3 regions of the Peribacillus sp. NPDC096540 genome follow, and region 2 is predicted to be linked to each of the others. Evidence: predicted binding sites of a transcription regulator. Region 2 holds the regulator's gene; each other region holds the start of a gene.
What was found. The regulator Rex, encoded in region 2, represses fermentation and respiration genes when NADH is low (regulators of the CRP and FNR family bind a similar motif). The targets are predictions, from matches to a motif close to TTGTGAAATATTTCACAA.

Region 1: ACQKMR_RS06095 (cytochrome c oxidase subunit 2A) is a predicted target of Rex. The motif match lies at 3,395-3,412, and genes of this name have one in related genera.
Region 3: qoxA (cytochrome aa3 quinol oxidase subunit II) is a predicted target of Rex. The motif match lies at 6,510-6,527, and genes of this name have one in related genera.

What each region holds. Positions count from the first base shown of each region.
Region 1 covers NZ_JBNNTG010000004.1:147,523-155,499, forward strand. The annotation lists gene ACQKMR_RS06075 (carboxypeptidase M32) at 1-279, shown strand, start outside; partial or broken gene ACQKMR_RS06080 (transposase) at 554-840, shown strand; gene ACQKMR_RS06085 (b(o/a)3-type cytochrome-c oxidase subunit 1) at 922-2,577, opposite strand; gene ACQKMR_RS06090 (cytochrome c oxidase subunit II) at 2,574-3,053, opposite strand; gene ACQKMR_RS06095 (cytochrome c oxidase subunit 2A) at 3,070-3,216, opposite strand; purine riboswitch at 3,592-3,693, shown strand; gene ACQKMR_RS06100 (xanthine phosphoribosyltransferase) at 3,856-4,455, shown strand; gene ACQKMR_RS06105 (nucleobase:cation symporter-2 family protein) at 4,448-5,761, shown strand; gene ACQKMR_RS06110 (type III polyketide synthase) at 6,379-7,467, shown strand; gene ACQKMR_RS06115 (isoprenylcysteine carboxyl methyltransferase family protein) at 7,467-7,977, shown strand, end outside.
Region 2 covers NZ_JBNNTG010000031.1:55,632-63,608, reverse strand. The annotation lists gene rimI (ribosomal protein S18-alanine N-acetyltransferase) at 1-42, shown strand, start outside; gene tsaD (tRNA (adenosine(37)-N6)-threonylcarbamoyltransferase complex transferase subunit TsaD) at 39-1,052, shown strand; gene ACQKMR_RS22090 (ABC-F family ATP-binding cassette domain-containing protein) at 1,335-3,254, opposite strand; gene moaC (cyclic pyranopterin monophosphate synthase MoaC) at 3,384-3,893, shown strand; gene ACQKMR_RS22080 (redox-sensing transcriptional repressor Rex) at 3,928-4,587, shown strand; gene ACQKMR_RS22075 (YdiK family protein) at 4,615-4,827, opposite strand; gene ACQKMR_RS22070 (CPBP family intramembrane glutamic endopeptidase) at 4,824-5,549, opposite strand; gene groES (co-chaperone GroES) at 5,884-6,168, shown strand; gene groL (chaperonin GroEL) at 6,228-7,865, shown strand.
Region 3 covers NZ_JBNNTG010000006.1:39,119-47,095, reverse strand. The annotation lists gene ACQKMR_RS08145 (EamA family transporter) at 1-207, shown strand, start outside; gene ACQKMR_RS08140 (BA3454 family stress response protein) at 442-576, shown strand; gene ACQKMR_RS08135 (YfmQ family protein) at 951-1,400, opposite strand; gene qoxD (cytochrome aa3 quinol oxidase subunit IV) at 2,543-2,827, opposite strand; gene qoxC (cytochrome aa3 quinol oxidase subunit III) at 2,829-3,425, opposite strand; gene qoxB (cytochrome aa3 quinol oxidase subunit I) at 3,425-5,371, opposite strand; gene qoxA (cytochrome aa3 quinol oxidase subunit II) at 5,443-6,390, opposite strand; partial or broken gene ACQKMR_RS08110 (nucleoside recognition domain-containing protein) at 6,776-6,972, shown strand.

The DNA.
Region 1 (7,977 bases), on a different contig from region 2:
GACGGCAGCTTTGGTTACTTCCCATCCTATGCATTAGGGTATATGTATGCTGCACAAATCAAGCAGGCTATGCTTAAAGATATACCTGACTTTGATAATTTGTTGGCATCCGGTGATATTGCTCCAATTAGAACATGGCTTAATGAAAAGGTACATAAATATGGAAAAACTAAAAAGCCACTTGAGATTTTGAAAGAAACTACAGGAGAAGGCTTAAACGTGCAATATTTAATAGATTATCTTGAAAGTAAGTATAAGGAAGTTTATAAAATTAATTAAAGTCTTCAAATAAAAAACCCTTGGCAAATCTGCCAAGGGTTTTTTATGGCTTGTACAATTTGAACGTTGATTGGAACGTAGGGCACTCGCTTTCCGCGGGCGGTCCGGAAGCCTCCTCGGCTTGCGCCTGCGGGGTCTCACCTAGACGCGCTTTTCCCGCAGGAGTCTCGCACCTTCCGCTCCAATCAACTTTGTATAAAATTTAGATAGAACCCCTTTTGCCTACAGTCTTTTTTGTTTTAAAATGGAAGTATTAAAACTTGAGGTGATGAGGATGCTTTCTAAACATGATTCTATTCAGCGGGATCAACTTGAAATGATTACTTTAGATCAACTGGTGCGAGCGAACCATTCGGTTCGAAAAATTGAGGCCGCCATTGACTTCTCATTCATATATGACTTGGTGAAAGATATGTATTCAGAGGTAGGACGCCCAAGTATTGTTCCAGCTATTTTAGTTAAACTGACATTCATTCAATATACTTCGGTATTCGTTCAATGAGTAAAACGATTGAAGAAGTTGAAACAAATATGGCTTACCGTTGGTTCTTAGGCTATGGGGTTCGGAATGTTTTAATTCCGAACCCCTTTTGTCTACAAACTGACCTTGGAAAATCTGCCAAGGCTTTTTATGGTGTAGGATCACCATAATTTAAATCCTTTTGATCCCGGTGGTGCATTTTGAAGAATATCAATAAACGGAATTGTATACGCAAAGAGAATGAGTGCTGCCGTTATTCCAAGCCATAGTTTCCAATTTTCAAAAACGAGTGGCGTTTTTTCGGCTTTATCAGAAACTTCACCAACAGGGAACTCTTCGTTGCCTTTTGGAGCAAAGAAGGCCAACTGTATAAAAATAATGAGATATAAAATAATCCCGATAAAGAGTATAGTTCCACCTACAGCTTGTGCAATTTGATAAGGAATCCAATCAAGTGCCTGTGTGGAATCTCCATAAGTGGAGTACGAAGAGCGGCGAGGTGCTCCCAGCAGTCCAGCGATATGCATGGCCCCAGACATAAAGGACATCCCAATTGCCCAAAAGACCCCTTGAATAATCGCTAATTTATTTAATTTTTTTGTTAAGGTGCGTCCAGTTAAATGGGGAACAAGCCAATACGAAATCCCAAAGAATGTTAGGATTACGGAAGTCGCCAATGTTAAATGAAAATGTCCTGTAACCCATATAGTATTATGGACAACCTGGTTTAATTGGTTTGAGGCATTGACTAATCCTCCGGCACCTGCTGGTATGAAAGCCGCCATTCCGATAAAAGGTACGGTAAAACGGGCATCTCCCCAAGGTAGCATCTTAAACCAACCGAATAGCCCTTTGGCACCCTGTGAACGTCCGTATTGTTCAAAAGATCCGAATAAAGAAAAGGCAGTCATTAAAGATGGAACAACGACTAAGAAGGTTAAAATTACTTGTAAAAACTTCCAGACGGGATCGATACCGGGTTCTAGCAATTGGTGATGAAGTCCAACAGGGATAGAGAAAAGCAGGAAAAGAATAAAAGACATTCGAGCCAATGAATCTGAAAAAATTTTCCCGCCAATGACTTTAGGAATCACTACATACCAGCACATATAGGCTGGTAGCAACCAAAAATAAACGAGCGGATGTCCAAAATACCAAAATAAAGTTCGGCTTGCTAAAACGTTAATAGAATCCACCCAACCTAAAGACCATGGGAGAATTTGAAATAACACGGTAGCTGCCACTCCGATAGTAGCAACAATCCACAGTAGAGTATTTACAACAGCCATAAAACTTAATAATGGGCTTGCTTGGCCTCGATTGTTTTTCTTCCACTTGCAGTATGCCGCTATAAGGGCTCCACTACTAATCCAGCTGCCAACGATCACAAGTGTTAAGCCACCATAGAAAATAGGATGAGCTTGAAGAGGTGCATAAAAAGTATAAAGGACAGATGCTTCATTTAATAAAACCATAACAGCGGCCATAACAGTGCCGAGTGTCATTGTCCAAAAACCAATCCAGCCTGCAATTCTGGAAGGGGTGGACAATGGACCGATTGTTTTACTAACTGCTGATAGCTGGAATCCTATGATAAAGAAAGTTGTTAACACCAGAGCAAGTAAAACTCCGTGAACCGTAAGTAATTGATAATACGTTATACCGGCAGGTAATTCCATTCTGCCTGAGCGAACCAAAGTTTGAAGTAATCCTGCAAATCCTCCAAGTGCTAAAGCAATAATGGCTACATAGAAATGAGCCATGGATAGTTTTGCATCCAGTGGGTGAACTTTTTTATTTTCAGCAGTTGTTATCATTTTGAAACCACCTCGATACGGGAGCTCATCATGTGGTGACCAACTCCGCAATATTCATTGCAAATAATCAATTTTTCTCCTTCATTATTAAATCTAGTGGTATATTCACTGACGAATCCAGGTTCAAGCATCATATTAACGTTAGTCCCAGCTATCTCAAAGCCATGGATAACATCTTTAGATGTTGCGATAACTTTGACAGTTGAACCTTTAGGGATCTCCACTTTTACAGGACTATACGAAAAGGCAGAAGCTACAAACACTAATTCATAGTCCCAATCTTTTCCTGTTACTTCATGTAAGCCAGGGGCATTAAATGGAGCAGTGACCTCCACTTTTTCAGGATCAATTGTAACTAAACAGCTGGGAGGTTGATTCCCTAGATAGAAAGCACTAACCCCGAGCACTGTCAAGAAAACTAGCAGGGCAACTGTACCGAAAATCAACCAAATCTTTTCAAACTTGTGCATGTGCATTATTTCGCCTCCTCAATTAACCTAAACGATTTACAAAAATAAAATAGATACTGACCCATACAATAATTAGAATAATTCCTAGTATTAAAACAGAAGCAAGTGTACCTTTTAAATTAGAAGTCTCTTTTATTTGTAATTTGTTCTCAAGTTTAGGTGCGGCCATCGTTTTCACTCCTTTCTAATTTCAAAAAAGACATGAGTACATGTTCATCATACAAAAGTAACAGTAAAATAGTATCCATCTTTTCTCTATTCACAAATTGTTCAATCGTTACTTTTATAAGTTCGATATAGTGTAAAGTTGAAGTGAGTATAAAAACTTGCATTTGATGTGTACCAAGTTGTGAAATAATTGTGAAGATTATACAGTCTGGATATTTTCACACGTAGACGATAGGGAAATATCCTATGAAACAATTGATTAATTTCTAAATTTTCTAAAAATGCGAATGATCATTTATTATTTTAAGTGAAAGTTCGGTTTTTTTGTTGAAAATACCTTTTCAAATAGAGCAAGCGTTGTTATAATTCATATATTACAAAAATATAAAGTTTCACTCGTATAATAGCAGGGATATGGCCTGCAAGTTTCTACCGAATTACCGTAAATAATTCGACTATGGGTGAGTAATAGATCTTGTTGCACAATGAAAGGGTTTTGTTGATTCCTTTTTCATTTATGCCCGGGAAATATTGCCTCACTCTAAAAAAAGTGCTGCAATGTTTCTTGGGTTTTTTATTTGTCGGGAAGCATTTGCATGACAATGGGTTAAATATACATCCAAGATTGGGAGGAACCTTCATGCAACTTTTAAAGGAAAAAATCTTGTCCGAGGGTCAAGCTTTATCAGAAGATATTTTAAAAGTAGATTCATTCTTAAACCACCAAATGGATCCTATCCTGATGAAAGAAATCGGTAAGGAATTTGTGAAACGTTTTGAACATAAGGAAATAACGAAAGTACTGACGATTGAATCTTCAGGAATTGGACCCGGGCTTATGGCGGCCTTAGAATTGGAAGTTCCACTAATTTTTGCACGTAAACGTAAATCACTTACTTTGACTGAAGGTTTAGTGACAGCTTCTGTTCATTCCTTTACCAAACAAGAAACGAATACAATCACGGTGTCCAATAAATATATTGAAGCAGGTGATAAGGTATTGATCATCGATGACTTTCTTGCAGTTGGTCAAGCAGCCCGAGGTCTAGCGGATATTTGTGAGCAGGTTGGAGCAGAAGTGGCTGGAATTGGAATAGTAATTGAAAAAGCTTTCCAAAGTGGTGGGAAGGATCTTAGAGAACAAGGCTTCCAAGTAGAATCTCTAGCTCGAATCGCAAAATTGAAATTCGGAGAGATAACATTCGCTGATGAACAGGAAGGGGCAACAGTAAATGTCTAAACAATCACCAATAAAAGTTGCTTCTTTAGGATTACAACATGTACTTGCGATGTATGCAGGTGCGATTGTTGTTCCCTTGATAGTCGGTGGGGCGTTGGGGTTAAACGCAGCGCAGTTAACTTATTTAGTATCGATTGATATTTTAATGTGCGGAATAGCAACCTTATTACAAGTGTGGAAAAATAAATTCTTTGGAATTGGGCTCCCAGTCGTTCTTGGGTGCACATTCACAGCAGTTAGCCCGATGATTGCGGTTGGTACACAATATGGAGTCACTACCATTTATGGAGCCATTTTGGTCTCAGGATTGATTGTGGTTATAATTAGTAAATTTTTTGGTAAATTGGCAAGATTTTTCCCACCTGTTGTTACAGGATCAGTAGTTATGATTATAGGAATCACACTCATTCCAGTTGCGATTAACAATCTGGGGGGCGGCCAAGGTGCTGCTGATTTCGGTGCCTTGAATAATGTGGGTCTTGGTTTTGGAACGTTGCTATTTATCATTTTCATGTATAAATTCTCAACGGGATTTGTTCGTTCCATTTCTATTTTATTAGGGTTACTAGTTGGAACATTCGTGGCTTTCTTCTTAGGTAAAGTGGATTTCAGTTCAGTAGCAAGTGCTTCTTGGTTGCATTTACCTCATTTTTTCTACTTTGGAACTCCGACTTTTAACATAACAGCTATTATTACTATGACATTGGTGGCAATAGTTAGCTTAGTGGAATCAACAGGTGTTTATTACGCATTAGGGGAAATTACAGATAAAGAGATTTCAGAAGATGACCTAGCACGTGGATATCGTTCTGAGGGGATTGCAATCATGTTGGGCGGGTTGTTTAATGCATTTCCTTATACGGCATTTTCACAAAATGTCGGTCTTATTCAATTGTCCGGTATTAAGACAAGAAATGTCATATATACAGCAGCTGGCATGCTTATTTTGATCGGATTTGTTCCTAAGATTGGCGCGTTCACAACCATTATTCCTTCATCTGTTTTAGGCGGAGCGATGGTAGCCATGTTCGGAATGGTTATTGCAGCAGGAATTAAAATGTTAAGCAAAGTAGACTTTGCTTCCCAAGAAAATTTATTGATTATCGCCTGTTCAGTAGGAATGGGACTTGGAGTAACGGTTGTTCCTGAGCTATTCGCTCAAATTCCAGAAAGTATCCAAATTTTAACGGATAACGGAATTGTGGCAGGAAGTTTGACAGCTATTTTCTTGAATATTGTTTTCAACATCTTCCCTGCAAACGGGAAAGTGAAGGAAGCACGTATCGAAGGACGGAAAGTAGCCTAAATAGTTTCGAAAAAGCTGATAGATTTATACCTTAAAGTAAACTGCCTCAAACGCACAGATATTTTTGCGTTTGAAGCAGTATTTTTTTATTCTGATTAGTTATTAAAACAATACCGGATTAGAAAGAAAGCCCTCCAAAGAATTCTAATTTTTTTAATAAAAAAAAGATTTAACAGATAAAAGGAAACTCTCTTCACTTTTTGAATATATTGATAGTATCTATACAGGAAAGTAAGTGATAGAGATGGAAAAGAAATATTGTATTCATTGTCGAACTATATTAAATCAGGAATGTAGATGCCGAGTGTGTGGAAAAGAGGAATTTCAAAATATCATTATACAAGTACAAAACCAATCCTCAATAAAGAAGGAAGAATGAAGGCCCCCCTTACCGTTTGTAAAGGTAAGGGGGGTTTTATGATTTAAAAACTACATTTCAATCATCAAGATATTATAATCTTACGGTTCCCATTCAGTATATGGGTTTTTTACCTGCTTTATAAAAAGGAAAAACCCAAATATTTAAAAAACATATATATATCACTATTTATCGTTAAAGCATTAAATGGTTTTTTGTGGGTATATTAACCATATCATGTATATTAAGGGGTGGGTTCATGCCATATGTATTATCCGCATCTCATATAAAACTTCCTTATTTACTTTCACAGGAAAAGATCATGGAATTTTCCAGGGAAATCTTTGGTTCCTCTTTTAAGAATATTGAACGATTATTGAGGGCATTTAAAAATGGCCAAGTCGAAAATCGTTATTTTTCAAATGATCTTGATTGGTTCAAGGAGGAACATACGTTCGCGGAAAGGAATGATATATATATTAAACAAGCAGTCGAGTTTGGTAAAGAAGCAATTGAAAAATGTTTAGCTAACACTGAATTTTTAAAAGATAAGCTGCAGCCAAGTGAGCTTGATGCTTTCTTTTATATTTCAAGTACAGGGATGGCTACTCCTACCATTGATGCAAGAATAATGAATGAACTTCCTTTTAACCCACATACAAAAAGAATTCCAATATGGGGGCTAGGGTGTGCGGGGGGAGCGAGTGGGCTATCGCGTGCTTTTGAATATTGTAAAGCATATCCGAAAGCAAAAGTCATAGTATTAAGTGTGGAATTGTGTAGCTTAACCTTTCAAAGAAACGATATTTCTAAGAGCAATTTAATTGGAACTTCCTTATTTTCTGATGGAATTAGCTGCGTTTTAATTTGTGGTGATGAAGTGTCAGCTGAACAGTTCTCGAAAAAAGAGCAGCATTTAAAATTTTTAAATTCCCAATCCACGCTTATGCCGAATTCGTTGGATGTAATGGGGTGGGATGTTAAAGATCAAGGGTTGTACGTGGTCTTTTCGAAAGATATTCCAACCATTATCAAGGATTGGCTTAAACCTAACGTGGAAGCTTTTTTAGTGGAGAATGGATTGATACTGGGGGATGTGAAAGATTTTATAGCGCATCCAGGCGGAAAAAAAGTAATCGATGCCTATCACGAAGCTCTGGGATTCAATGAAAGCATGACAGCAGAGTCAATGGGTATATTGAGGGAGTTCGGAAATATGTCTTCAGCTACGATTTTGTATGTACTAGAAAAATTCATGATGCGTGGCGGGAATTTAGGCGAACATGGCTTGGCTGCTGCATTGGGGCCAGGGTTTTCCTCAGAACTAGTGTTAATGAGGTGGGAATGATGATTTTCAGCATTTTTATTTTGCTGATTGCTATTCAGCGTCTTGTTGAATTATATATTGCAAAACAAAATGAAAAGCAGTTGAAAATGAAGGGGGCTGTTGAGTTCGGCGAGGCACATTATCGGTGGATGGTTCTGATGCACCTGAGTTTTTTTATTGTACTCACTATCGAGGTAATGGTCTATGAAAGGAAAATCGCTACGCTTTGGCCAATCTGGCTGACTCTTTTTCTCATTGCTCAGTCAGGAAGGGTTTGGGTAATCAGTTCACTAGGAAAACATTGGAATACGAAAATCATTGTTGTGCCAAATGCCGAAGTTGTAGTTAAAGGCCCTTATAAATATTTTAAACATCCTAACTATCTTATTGTAGCAACTGAGATTATCGTCATTTCCTTATTATTCAATGCTTTTTATACAGCTATAATTTTTAGTTTGTTGAACGCTTGGATGATGGCGGTGAGAATCCCCTTGGAAGAGAAGGCTTTAAAGACACACACAGAATATTCTA
Region 2 (7,977 bases):
AATCAAGAAGATGCTTATGTTATGTGGGTGAATTTTTCATGAAAAAAGATCAAATTATATTAGGTATTGAAACCAGCTGTGATGAAACTGCCGCAGCTGTCATAAAAAATGGAACAGAGATATTGAGCAATGTCGTGGCTTCACAAATAGAAAGTCATAAGAGGTTTGGTGGTGTTGTACCTGAAATTGCGTCCCGACACCATGTAGAGCAGATTACAATCGTCCTTGAAGAGGCTTTACTTCAGGCTGGTGTGACGTATGAAGAGTTGGACGCTATTGCTGTTACGGAAGGTCCTGGGCTAGTAGGGGCATTGCTAATAGGTGTTAATGCTGCAAAGGCTGTGGCCTTTGCTCATGGAATCCCGCTTGTTGGAACGCACCATATTGCGGGCCATATATATGCAAATAGGCTTGTTCAAGAAATTCAGTACCCAGCCCTTTCATTAGTCGTTTCAGGAGGCCATACGGAGTTGGTGCTTTTAGAGGAGCCCGGATCCTTTAAAGTAATAGGAGAGACGCGGGACGATGCAGCAGGAGAGGCATATGATAAAGTAGCTCGAACTTTAGGTCTTCCTTATCCAGGCGGTCCGCATATCGATAGGCTTGCACAAGAAGGTTCACCATCTTTGAAACTGCCTCGGGCATGGCTGGATGGCAGCTATGACTTTTCTTTCAGCGGCTTGAAATCAGCAGTAATTAACACTTTGCATAATGCAGAACAACGTGGAGAAAAAATTGAACCTAAAGATTTGGCAGCAAGCTTCCAAGCAAGCGTCATAGAGGTACTTGTGACAAAAGCTGTAAAAGCTGCTAAGGAATATGATGTGAAACAGGTGTTACTTGCAGGCGGGGTTGCCGCTAATAAAGGCCTGCGGGAAGCACTTACTGAAGCCTTTATGGATTTACCAATAAATATTTCTATTCCCCCTTTATATCTTTGTACGGATAATGCAGCTATGATTGGTGCAGCTGCAAGTGTCATGTTCGAAAAAGGGAAGCGCTCTGGGTTAGACTTGAACGGAAACCCCGGATTAGATTTAGAAGTTTTCTAACGATAATAAAGGCAGGATACCAAACTTCGGTATCCTGTCTTTTTATCATGTTTTTTATAAAAAATAGAATATTCTGTGGATAACATTTTTTTATTTATCAAGGCCACTGTGTATAACCGATCGTTATGTGGATAAGTGTATAAGTTTCTGTGGATATTGTGGATAAATTAATTGAGTACCTATTTAGTAGCAACTTGTTTGTGTATAGAAATGTGGATAACTTTGTGGGGATCTTTTCAAAACATCATGTAAAGACCGAGTCAAATAACTCGGTCCGTTTGTTTATTCTTCTAATTCAGCCCATTCTTCAAGATGCTGATCTAAAGTTTCCTGTGCTTTATCGAGCTTCGTCTGAACTTCCATTACCTTTTCATGGTCTTGAAAGACGTTTGGGTCACAAAGGAGCTCATTATATTCGTTTATTTCAGTTTCCAGTAGCTCCATGGCTGCTTCGATTTCCTCGATACGGCGTTTTCGCTGGCGTTCTGCTTTTTTTGCTTCTTTATCAATTTTGTAGTTTGTCTTTTCAACGATTAGTTCTACAGTTTTTGATTTATTTTGTTGTTCGAGTGCTTCGATTTCTGCTTGCTCTTGTTTTTTCTCTACATAGTAATCATAATCGCCGAGGAACTCTTCATTGCCGTCTTTAGATAGCTCAATGACCTTTGTTGCAATTCGATTAATAAAATAACGGTCATGTGAGACGAAAAGAATGGTTCCTGGATAATCTATCAAAGCATTTTCAAGCACTAATTTGCTGTCGAGATCTAAATGGTTCGTTGGTTCATCAAGAATTAAAAAATTCCCTTTTTCCATCATCATTTTGGCTAGAGCAAGCCGGGCCTTTTCACCGCCGCTTAATGTCGAAACTGTTTTCAAAACATCGTCCCCACTAAAAAGGAAATTACCGAGTACCGTGCGTACATCCTTTTCCGGTTTAAGGGGATAGTCATCCCATAATTCATTGAGTACGCGTTTATTAGAAATCAAATTGGCTTGTTCCTGATCATAGTAGCTGACTTCAACGTTTGTTCCGAAACGGAAATCGCCAGAAATTGCAGGCAGCTTAGAGATGATCGTTTTCAATAACGTTGATTTTCCAACCCCATTTGGGCCAACAAGAGCTATACTTTCTCCTTTTGTCATTCGGGAATTTATATTTTTTGATACAGTTTCTCCTTCGTAACCGATAGCCAAGTCATGAAGATGGAGTACTTCGTTTCCGCTTTGCCTCTCAATCTGGAATGAAAAATTAGCGGATTTTTCATCACCTTGCGGCTTGTCCAATACGTCCATCTTTTCGAGCTGCTTGCGTCTGCTTTGCGCTCTTTTCGTGGTCGAAGCTCTTGTGATATTACGTTGAACAAAGTCGCGCAGTTTTTCGATTTCACCTTGTTGTTTTTCGAATTGCTTCATGTCCCGTTCATAATCTTCCGCTTTTCCTTCTAAGTAAGAACTGTAATTACCATAGTACTTTTTCATATTATTTCTTGAAATTTCATACACCTGGTTTACAACTTTATCTAGAAAATAGCGGTCATGGGAAACAATAAGTACAGCACCTTGGTAACTTTGTAAATATTGTTCAAGCCAGGAGAGAGTTTCGATATCCAGATGGTTTGTTGGCTCATCTAGAATCAATATATCGGGCTTCTTTAAAAGCAGCTTCCCTAATGCAAGCCGTGTTTTTTGGCCTCCGCTCAACGTGGAAATGAGGGTGGAATAGTCAAAGTCACCAAACTGAAGACCATGTAATACGGAACGGATATCTGCTTCATATTGATAGCCCCCCTTTTCCTTAAAGGTTACCTGTAAAGTGTCATATTCATTTAATACCTTTTGATAAAGTATTTCGTTATCAAAAGTATCAGGTTTGGCCATTTCGGCCTCAAGTCGGCGCAGTTCTTTCTCTTGTTTTAGCAGGTCTTTAAATACAGTCTGCATCTCATCCCAAATGGAAAGTTCGGATTCTAAACCTGTATCCTGTGCCATATAGCCAATAGAGACGCCTTTGGGTTTGATGATCTCGCCGCCATCATGGGAAAGTTGTCCAGCTATGATTTTTAGCAGAGTTGATTTTCCAGCGCCATTTCGGCCAACTAATGCAATTCGATCTTTATTTTGAACTTCGAGCTTCATATTTGATAAAATAAGTTCAGCTCCGTAATATTTTGATAGTTGATTGATTTGTAATAAAATCATAAATTTTCACCTCAATTGATTATTGTTAGTGTAACGTATTATAGTAATTATCGGCAACAGCTGAGGTCTAAGGAAAAACAAGCTGTTACATAATGTGGAATAATAGTGTATGATTTAGGAGGGGCTCTAATGGGAGACTTAACGCATTTTAATGAACAAGGCAGAGCTAAAATGGTTGATGTGAGTGCGAAGCCTGAAACCATTCGGACGGCAACAGCTCAATCGAGTATCTTATTGAACGATGAAATATATGAAAAAATCACGAACCAGCAAATGAAAAAAGGTGATGTTCTGTCAGTTGCACAGGTTGCAGGCATCATGGCCAGCAAAAATACATCCAATATAATCCCGATGTGTCACCCTATATCTCTACAAGGGGTCAATATAGCCTTTGATTGGGTAAAAGAAGAACAAGGTTATAGGCTTAAAATAAAAACAGAAGCCAAGACAAAAGGGAGTACAGGTGTTGAAATGGAAGCGTTAACAGCTGCATCCGTGACGGCATTAACTGTCTACGATATGTGTAAGGCTATTGATAAAGGAATGGTAATCGGGCCTACATTTTTAGTGGAGAAAACAGGTGGAGTATCTAGTAACGATTACAAAAGACAGTTGAATCAAACAAATAAAGAAGAATAAGTTTGAAAAGCATGTGTGAAGGCGGGGAAGAACGATGAACCATGACCCAAAGATACCGCAGGCAACAGCTAAAAGGTTGCCCTTATATTATCGATTTTTAAAGAACTTACATTCCTCAGGTAAACAAAGAGTATCCTCGGCAGAGCTTAGTGAAGCTGTAAAAGTTGATTCGGCTACAATACGCCGTGATTTTTCCTACTTTGGCGCGCTTGGAAAAAAGGGCTACGGCTATAATGTGAATTATTTACTATCCTTCTTCAGAAAAACACTAGATCAAGATGAATTGACAAAAGTCGCTTTAATCGGGGTAGGGAATTTAGGGACCGCATTTTTAAATTACAATTTTTTGAAAAATAATAATACAAAAATTGAAATGGCATTTGAAGTGTCTGAAGATAAGGTTGGAAAGCGAATTGCTGATGTTCCAATCTATCATATGGACCAAATCGATACCCTTTTGCAGGAAAATAATATTACAGCAGCTATTTTGACAGTACCTGCCCAAGTGGCTCAGACGATAACCGATCGTTTAGTTAAAGCTGATATTAAAGGAATATTGAATTTCACGCCTGCTCGGCTGACTGTACCGCCGTCCATAAGAGTTCACCACATTGATCTGGCTGTAGAGCTTCAGTCTCTCATTTACTTTTTAAAGCATTATCCTGTAGTTGATGAAGTTGCATTAGAGGAATAAAAAAACGCTGCGTCTTCGCAGCGTTTTTTATTTTTTCTTCTTTTTGTTTACGGATTTAATTTTAAAGTGCAGCATGATCATACGTAACCCTGACCCAAAGTCTAGTGTCGCAATTAGTACGAGTATGTAGGCAAAAACTCCCCATCCAGAAGAACTAACGGTTTGAATCGCGATAGCGGTAAAAAGAGCTCCTAAGCCTGCATAGATGATACCCATGAATAATGGTGATTGACGTTTCATAATAAACCTCCGATGAAGGCCTGTGCAGTATCTAGCATCTTCTCAATATCTTCCCGTTTTACAACTTGAAAGATGATAACAAGCGTATTCATAGCAATATGTGCGCTCATGGAAACGAGGATGCGGCCCGTTTGCGCATAAAGAAAAGCAAAGGTGAAGCCCATTGCTGAATATAAAAGAAGATGTTCGAGTTCACCATGCGCCAAGCCGAAAATAACTGAGCTGATTAAAGCAGAAATAAAGAAATTAAAGCGTTTATGAAGTGATCCGAAAATGATTTTCCGGAAAAGGATTTCTTCCAAAATAGGTCCAATTACTGAAGTCACGAAAATGACTATTGGGACTTCGTATATGAGTGAAATAAGATTCTGCGTATTTTCAGATTCAGTCTTTACCCCGAGCATGTGTTCAATGATTCCAGCAATGATTTGCGCAAAAAGAGCGAGGAACACTCCGGCAAATGCCCATAATATGGACGTGGGAATGGAAGCTGTAGTGCTTCTGTCCATCTTTTCCCTCATATCTTTTCTCATTAACAACAGGATCAAGGATAGAGCAATGAGAAAGCTGAAAACAATCCAGTATGCTGCAGACTTCACTTGGAGTTCATCAGCAGGCATTCCAGTTGAAGACCCGATCAGCATGAAAAGGGGTACCCCAACAATACTGGATAATTGCATGGCTATGTAAGTGATGATGACGAACCAATATTCTTTTTTCAAAAATGAAAACTCCTTTTATTTAGTCCGCTTTCTCTTATAACGGTCCTGACATGGGGACAATCCCTAAACGTATACTCCAAAATGGTATCAAATAATGAGACAGAACTCCACTTAAACGTACGCATATAAGAACATTTCATCTACTTTGCTAAAAGAAACATTATCCTAAAGTAGTATACCCAGAATTTATCAGAAATTAATAAAAAATTTTCGATAAGATACTTGCAAAAAAGGCTCGGTTTATTTAATATTATAAATGTGTTAGCACTCGATGATGAAGAGTGCTAATAATCACAAAGCAAATTATCAAGAGAATATGAGGAGGTTGTTTCACTTGTTAAAACCATTAGGTGATCGCGTTATTATTGAACTAGTTCAATCTGAAGAAAAAACGGCAAGCGGTATTGTTCTTCCTGATACTGCAAAAGAAAAGCCACAAGAAGGTAAGGTCGTAGCAGTTGGTACAGGCCGTGTTCTTGAAAATGGCGAACGTGTTGCTTTAGAGGTTGCCCAAGGCGATCTAATTATCTTCTCAAAATATGCTGGTACTGAAGTGAAATACGAAGATACTGAATACTTAATTTTACGTGAAAGCGACATTTTAGCTATTATTGGCTAATTATACATCAAACTTAACTGAACGAAAATTTTCTTAAAATTTTAGGGAGGTACTTATAAATGGCTAAAGAAATTAAATTTAGTGAAGAAGCACGCCGCTCAATGCTTCGTGGTGTGGACGCACTTGCAGATGCAGTTAAAGTAACGCTTGGACCAAAAGGTCGTAACGTGGTTCTTGAGAAAAAATTCGGTTCACCGCTTATCACAAATGACGGTGTAACAATCGCAAAAGAAATCGAATTAGAAGATGCATTCGAAAACATGGGTGCGAAATTGGTTGCTGAAGTAGCGAGCAAAACAAACGACGTAGCTGGTGACGGTACAACTACTGCAACGGTTCTAGCGCAAGCGATGATTCGTGAAGGTCTTAAAAATGTAACAGCTGGTGCTAATCCAATGGGTATCCGTAAAGGAATCGAAAAAGCGGTTAATACTGCAATTGCAGAATTAAAAGCTATTTCTCAACCTGTTGAAAACAAAGAATCGATTGCACAAGTTGCTGCTATCTCTTCAGATGATGAAGAAGTAGGTCAACTGATTGCTGAAGCTATGGAACGTGTTGGTAACGACGGCGTCATCACAATCGAAGAGTCTAAAGGTTTCACAACTGAATTGGACGTTGTAGAAGGTATGCAGTTCGACCGTGGATATGCTTCTCCTTATATGGTTACAGATTCAGATAAAATGGAAGCTGTTTTAGACAATCCATATATCTTAATCACGGATAAAAAAGTAACGAATATCCAAGAAATCCTTCCTGTACTTGAGCAAGTTGTTCAACAAGGGAAACCACTATTATTGATTGCTGAAGATGTAGAAGGCGAAGCGCTTGCAACTCTTGTTGTGAACAAACTTCGTGGAACATTCAATGCAGTTGCGGTTAAAGCTCCTGGATTCGGTGACCGTCGTAAAGCAATGCTTGAAGACATCGCAGCTCTTACAGGCGGCGAAGTAATCACTGAAGAAATCGGACTTGATCTTAAATCTGCAACAATCGAATCTTTAGGACGTGCGTCTAAAGTGGTTGTTACAAAAGAGAACACAACAATCGTTGAAGGTTCTGGAGATACAGCTCAAATTCAAGCTCGTGTAAACCAAATCCGTGTTCAATTAGAAGAAACAACTTCTGAATTCGACCGTGAAAAATTACAAGAGCGCCTTGCTAAATTAGCTGGTGGTGTTGCAGTAATCAAAGTCGGTGCAGCTACTGAAACAGAATTAAAAGAACGTAAACTTCGTATTGAAGATGCATTGAACTCTACTCGTGCTGCTGTTGAAGAAGGTATCGTAGCCGGTGGTGGTACAGCTCTTCTTAACGTATACAATAAAGTAGCAGAAATTCAAGCGGAAGGCGACGTAGCAACAGGCGTGAAAATCGTTCTTCGTGCTATCGAAGAGCCTGTACGCCAAATCGCTCACAATGCTGGACTTGAAGGCTCTGTAATCGTAGAACGCCTTAAAGGTGAAGCAGTTGGAACGGGCTTCAATGCAGCTACTGGCGAATGGGTTAACATGATCGCATCTGGTATCGTGGATCCTACTAAAGTAACTCGTTCAGCTCTACAAAACGCTGGTTCTGTTGCAGCAATGTTCTTAACAACAGAAGCAGTTGTTGCTGACAAACCAGAACCTGCTGGTGCAGGTGGCATGGGCATGCCTGATATGGGTGGCATGGGCGGAATGGGCGGCATGATGTAAGGCTTTTAAGCCTAGCATTTGAGAAATAGTTAAACCTATTTTTCGCTCATTTTGAGAACTGGTCACGTAAATGATTTATTTCTAAAGTATAGACTACTTCCTAAAAACTAGG
Region 3 (7,977 bases), on a different contig from region 2:
TTAGTAGGCCTTTTAAGCACTATAGGCTATGGATGTTATTTCTTTGCGTTGAACACCGGAATCGCAAGCATCATCTTCCCTGTCGTCAGCCTGAACTGTTTAGTTGTCGTATTCGCAGGATGTTATTTATTCAAGGAAAAACTAAAATCCTATCAAATTGCCGGAGTATTTGCAGCCTTAATCGGAATTATTTTAACTAAAATATGAATAATTAATTTACAATAACAACCTGGCTGTCATGCAAACTAGCCAGGTCATCTTTATTTAGCTGGGATATGGGGCCTGTCTCCAAAAAGTGTTGACATCTCTTTTTAAATATCAGATAATTATGAATATTAAATCTTCAACTTCACAATGTTTGAAAAACCTTCTTCTTTGGGAATAAAAGAAGTACGTACAACACTCCCATTTAATACTGAATTAAGAAAGGAAGGATGCATAATGGTAAAAGTTACAGTAACAGTTGATTTCCAAGGAAAATCCTATCAAACTAACGTCCTTACTAAACCAGGTACTAATCAAGAAGAAATTTTACAACAAGCCCTTCATCAAGTGGAAAAACAATGGAAAGCATAAAGAAGCAGGCCTCGTTTTAAATACCTGCTTTTTTTATTACAAAAAAACTTTTCACATGCACTTCGTTTTTATATTAATAAACAAATTAAACCCTTTTTAATCCTGATTTAGCAAATTTCCTCCCACTTAAAATCCACTTTTAATTGTTTTTTTCATATGATTTCAATACAAAGAAGTCAGTTCGTGAACGTTTAAGCACTCAATCTTAATAGCTGTAATTTAGAATTTTTACTAAAGAAGGAAAGAAAGATGTACCTAAATGAAAATGGTTTTATTACCTATAATTTTTACCATCGAATAAAAAAATGGATTTTACAATAAAAGATTTATAAAAAAAGACAGCCTTTTTAAAGACCGTCTTTTTTATATTCCTTTTAAACTGCATCCCTTATTACTGGCATACGGCGTTCTTGGAGGCTATCGGAAAGCAGACTATACGAAACTATTTTCTTCTTGTACTGTTTGACTACATCTACGTGGTCGTTGTAAATGTACACAAATAACCTAACATCCTTTTTTCCTCTTTTAGTATTAATGACTAATGGAGTCCCACTGTTCTCTGGATTCAAAAACAATTGCTCGTTACCTGGGAATATATGATTTTTTTTCAAAAATTTAGCTTTGTTAAAATAATTAATAACTTGAATTTTATCTTCACCTTCCAAGCGTTTTCCGTCAATGGTTACGATAGCATTCGCGTCACTAAGTTCCGAATGCAATTTAAATTTACTGATAATCCAATTCACTGCATCGGTTGGAAGACAGGTAACTAATAATTTTATCAAGCTTATGAGAATTGTCAAAATCAAAACAGGCAATGTCATATTTCATCATCTCCGCTAAGTTCTAAATTAATTAATATAAAACTTATTATATCAAAAGAGCGGACAGCTTTTTCTTAGGAGATGTGACCGTTCTATTAACGTTTCACTTTTGATGAAACATTGTACTTAAACTAACGGGCTTCCAATCGTAGATCCTTTTTAAATTGTCCCTACGGTCGCCTATGTAATGCTACCGGCAGGTTAGTTATATTAAATTTAATTGTTATGTTTCTTGTAGTTCCTTAAAAATTTTCCTGGAACTGAAAATAAAAATAAGTAGGTGGAATTTATTATGATGTAGGTGTTCATTGTATGAAGCAAAAAATTGTCAAAATAATCAAAGCTGGGGATCATTAAGTCCTAGTATTCAGTCTTAATAAATTGGTTTACCCATTGTAATATGAACCTCTTTTATTTTCAGATTTCCTCAAACCACTTTGAACATTAAATGCCTTTCCAGTTTTGGTCTGAAAGCTGAAATCAAACTTACTAGAGAGCCCTGAAAGGGAGACAAAATTTATTTCTTTCTTTTAGCCCTTCCACATATCTAGCTAATAAAGAATCGAGCAAATTACTTTCAGGTTAATTAAAGTCTTATCCAACCTATTTCCCAGCCACAGTAATATACGGATTGCTTATTTTACATTGTACTGGCATGTGTAAAGTCCTAACTTTGTTTAAACTTCCCCTATTGTTTACCCCTTACCTTTACCTTTCCCCTCTCCTCCAAATGAATATAAGAGTAAGCCCTTCGATAAGCCGATCAAACAGAAAGAGGCCCAACAAAGGGGCCGCCATCTCGTCCTAGAAATAATGAGCAATGATCGGGGTAAAAACTCAACATTTACTATTTAGATTATAATGAAAAAAGATGTATTTTGTTTGAAGACTCCTTAAATTTTCAAGGAATGCTTGTGTATAACGAATCTAGCTCCTACCTTCTTACCCATATTTTCTCCCATTCCCTGTAAATAAAATATACTGAAATGGTTATACTAAACAATATTGGTTCATCTACAACCTTCTTAACAATACAAATTTCTATGATGCAGTGAATAGAATGGTATATTATTTTCCACTCACTATAATTAAATACAAAAAAAACTGGGCGTCATCTAGACGCCCAGTTTTACCGGAATGGATTATTGATATCCCCAAATCATTGTTAGCATTGTACCGAAAATTGTAACCAATGCAACAAACAATCCGTAATAAACATTTGTGTAAATCGATGCTTTATCTTCAGACTCTCCTGCATGCATGAACATAACCAATTGAAGTGCTGCTTGCATGAAAGCTGTAACAAGTAGGATGATCACTGCCATTTTAAGTGAGAGATCAAACACTATAACTGATAGTGCAACCAAAGTTAGGATTAGTGAAAAGGCAAATCCCATAACTTGGCCCCGTGGGAATAATTCTTTCATATTACATCATTCCTTTCAGGTAGACGAAACTGAAGATGAAAATCCAGACAACGTCTAAGAAATGCCAGTAAAGAGAAAAGATGAACGCTTTGTTTGCAGTTTCTGGAATCAGACCGCGTTTTTTAATCTGCAGAATGATGAAGGTTCCCCAGAATAAACCAAGTGTAACGTGAGCTCCATGCGTACCTAGTAACGCAAACAAACTAGATAAGAAACCACTTGTTTGAATCGTTGCTCCTTCATGTACATACTCTACGAATTCATAGATTTCGACTCCCAAAAAGCCTAAACCAAGAATAAGAGTGATAATGAAGAAACTAAGCATCGCTTTCTGTCTACCAAGTCTCATTGCATTGATTCCAAGACCAATGGTAAAACTACTAGTTAAAAGAAAAATTGTTTGAAGCATTAGGGTTGGTACTTTAAAAAGCTCCTCCCCTGTAGGACCATTTCCAGTACCATGAACTAATACAAAATAAGTGGCGAACAGTGTAGCGAAAAGAGCTATTTCTGCCCCCAGGAAAATCCAGAACCCAAAAATCTTTAAGCGATTTTCTTCCGTGCTATATTCTAGTGGCAGCGAGTTATCTATTTTCATTACTTAGCACCTCGCAATTTATTTTCAGTTTCTTCAATCTCTTCAACCGAGATATAACGTCCGTGATCTTTTTCGAATGAACGGTGAGCCATACAAGCAAAGATACCGATTGTTGCAATGATTGCAATGATCCACATGCTGAATACCATTGCAAAGCCCCAAACGAAGAAGATACAACTCATGATAAACGGCACGCCACTGTTATTTGGCATATGAATCTTTTCTACTTTACCACCAAATAATTTAAAGCCCTTTTTCTTAGAATCCCAGAATGCTTCTGTGGAATCAACTGTAGGTACAATCGCAAAATTGTATTCAGGGATTGGTGTATGGGTAGCCCACTCTAGAGAACGTGCATCCCATGGATCTTTTGAAATATTTCTTGATGCATAACGAGTGCTCCAATATATGTTGTACACAATAAGTGCAAAACCTATTGCTAAGCCAATTGCTCCAACGAAAGAGAGCATATTCAATGGACCATAGCCCGTTGACTCAGAATACGTATACATACGACGTGCCTGGCCATCTAAACCAGTGATGAACATTGGGAAGAATGTTACATTAAAGCTGATTGTAATGAACCAGAACGACCATTTCCCAATCTTTTCGCTCAACATGAAGCCAAACATTTTTGGCCACCAGTACGTAAATCCAGCAAGTACGGCAAATACAGTACCAGGAATCAAAACGTAGTGGAAGTGAGCTACTAAGAACATTGTATTATGGTATTGGTAGTCAGCACTTGCCATGGCAAGCATAACCCCAGTTACCCCACCGAGCGTGAAAATCGGAATGAAAGCTAAAGAGTATAACATTGGGACGGTAAAAACGATTTTACCTTTCCAAAGTGTGAACAACCAGTTGAAAATTTTAACACCGGTCGGAACAGCAATTGCCATTGTGGTTATCGAGAAGATACCGTTAACCATTGCACCGTGACCCATTGTATAAAAATGGTGAGCCCATACAACGAATGATAGAGTAGAAATAGCTACCATAGAGATAACCATTGAATTATACCCGTACAGGTTACGACGTGCAAAAGTCGAAATGATTTCACTGTAAATACCGAAAGCTGGAAGAATAACGATATAAACTTCAGGATGTCCCCAAACCCAGAACAAGTTTGCCCAAAGCATATCACTACCGCCATTAGCCATCGTAAAGAACTGAGTTCCGAATAGACGATCCAATGTCATCAACGCAAGTGCCACTGTCAATACAGGGAATGCGAAAACGATAATAAAGTTTGTGATCAGAATAGACCATGTGAACATTGGCATTTTCATTAAGTTCATGCCAGGTGCTCTCATTTTCAAGATGGTTACGATAAAGTTGATACCAGTCAGTAATGTCCCGATACCAGCTATTTGAATTGCAATCGCGTAATAGTTCGAACCGACTGATTCACTGAAATCGCTACTTGCCAATGGGAAGTAAGATGTCCAACCTGCATCAGGAGAACCACCGACTACGAAAGAGATGTTAAATAGCATTGCACCCATAAAGAATAACCAGAAGCTTACTGCGTTTAGACGTGGGAATGCTACGTCACGTGCTCCAACTTGTAATGGTGTAACAATGTTCATTAACCCAATGATAAATGGCATAGCCATAAACAGGATCATGACAACCCCGTGTGTAGTAAAGATTTCATTATAATGCTGTCCATCCAACAAACCGTTATCAGGCATAGCCGTTTGAGCACGCATCATGATAGCATCGGCGCCACCACGGAAAAGCATAAGTAGTGCTGACAAGATGTACATGATACCAATACGTTTATGGTCAACCGTTGTTAACCACTCACGCCATAAGTAACCCCATTTTTTAAAATAGGTAATTCCAACAACAACCGCAATCATGGTTAAGCCAATAGCAACCATGGATGCATAAATCGCTGGACTTGGATGAGGTACGGCAAATCGATCAAAGTAATCCATACTTTTGTGACTCCTTTCAGGAAAATATTCCTTGGTAAAACTAATTGATTTATCGAACGAGAGTTTATTTCTTAATGATTCATGTTGCTGTGTTCTGAATGTTCCTCGTGTGAATCTTTGGTGGATTCATCGAATTTCTCAGAATCAGTTTTTTCATTATCAGATGATCCGTGCATACTATGACCAGCATGTTCCCCTTCAGGAGCTGGTGAAAACTCTAAGTGAGTTCCAGTGAACGTTGATTGCCCCACATGACCAGGTTCTAATAATTTATTGAATTTATCTTCAGTAATCGGTTCAGCTGTAGCTTTAATTTCATCTACCCACTTATCATATTCTTTTGTAGGCATTACCTTAACGTTGAAAGTTTGCTGAGCAAAACCTGAACCACTGAAGTTTGAATTTCGACCCATATACTCTCCTGGTACATCAGCTGCTAAGTGCAGTGTGTTAACCATGTCGGACATCGCGTATTTTTGTCCTCCAAGTTGCGGAATCCAGAAACTGGAGATTGGTCCGAATGAATAAAGTTTAAATTCAATTGGTCGGTTAGTCGGTAAAAACAGATAGTTAACTGTTTCGATATTTTCTTCCGGATAACTAAAATGCCATTTCCAGTTAGAAGATGAAGCGTAAATAACTAGCGGTTCTTGCTTTTCGTATCCTTTAGGTGTTGCTTCGACTTCATTTGTTGATTGAACAGTAACAACTGAAAGGAAAGCGACGATTAAAATTGGGATTGCAACCCAAATTATTTCAAGAACCTTACTTCCTTCAATATGAGGTGGTTCATAATCATCACGCTGTTTGGAAGCACGATATTTCATTATCATAAAGATATACAGTACGATTACGACAAGAACGACAAATGCCATTGTCCAAATCGAAATCATTATGACATCCGCTTGTTTTGCAGCTACTGGCCCTTTAGGGTCCAAGACCATTAATGGGTTATCACAACCGGTTAGCACAGTCGCAATGGTAAAAAGTATAGTTAATAAAGCCCATTTTATTTTCATAGTACTACCCCTTTCTTACATAATATAATTCCTATTGGTAATTATTCGGACAAAGTGTTACCATGTTCACAAACCCCGACATACCAATATTAATCCCAAGTGTAAAAAAAGACAATATAAAGTGACATCTGTCACATAAAGTTCATGAAAGAGCAGTAAGAAGATGGTAACTGAACTGAAATGTTCGAAAATCTTAATGAAATGAAATATAATAACTGTTTAATATCTTACTTACGGAGAATTCACTTATTAGTGAAGGATTTGCAAGTATTCCCGATCTATTTTCCATTTAATGTTACTTTAATATAATGAAATATAACCTTTCACACCATAGTCTCCGCATAAATTACCTCAAGACCGCATTTTAAATCACTGAATATTGTGGATATTACCCCTTCTGTTAATGAGGTACCTAACGACGGGATCATTAATGGTGTCGATGGTATTCAGGATTAAAAACGATTATTACTCACTCGACCATTGACGTGGGTAACGGCATTGTACACCATGTTGTTTTCCCTGCTTCGTTACCCTTCTGGTACAACACTGGTCAATATATATAAGGAAACAAAGAGTGGGAAATAAACATTCTGGTACTTTATGATACCTACTTGTTTGCCTTTCTAGAACATTTGCGGTGGCACTGTTAGCCATTCTAATAGGCTTGGTTGAAAATAGGGGAAAGGAAATAAGTCCATTTTCAAAGCACAAGGAAAATGGGGGAAAGTTTAGGGGGAAGGACGTGTACATTGGATTAGGACTAATCACAGGCACACTTGAGTTACTTTGCTCTACAACATGGTTACTTTTCTTAAAGAACTTTGATTAGTAATTGGGTTCTTTCTCCTCGCAATACTTATTGCCTTGTCATAATTACTTTTCCTAAAAAGCATTTCAGTCCTGCGCACCCTATATTTGGGAGAGCCTGCTATTTGTGTATTGTTGAATATGAGTGGGTGAAAAAGGGATATCCTTTTGCACATCAAACCTTGTAAAGTGACCAGGGGCAGGTCGTTTCACCACATGTTACTTCAAGTATATTCTCCCATCCACTTCTCTGGAATTCCCCCCTACGTATAACGGAAACCCAATACTTAAATATCCAATTTTGACGAACTGCAACCCTTTTGATTCTTCATACGCACAAAGAAAAACCACGAAAAAAATGGACTTTTTTAAGGTGTCCATTTTTCGTGGGTATAGTTCAGAATGTAGAGTGAGAACTTTTCATTCAGGAATGTAGTTAGTTTGGTTTGGATGGCCAAGCACATCATATTTACACATATTCTAAGTCGACTGGATTTGGAACATTGAATAGGCTTTCATTTGTTGGAGCACTTGGTTACACTTTAATCTCGTACAATATCCTGCAGCACTCGTTATGCACCAAGAAATATTTCAAGCGATCCTTTGAATACACGTCTCTAGAGTGAGCTACTCTCAGTTCCCAGTTTCAGAATACAACTTCACTTTCGTACCGACTGCTGATTCTTCACAAGCATTCTGGGATGTAGCTTCATCTACCTGAAAAGAATGATGTAATATAAGTATGAAACAGTTATTTCCATATGGAAATACAATGGGGTT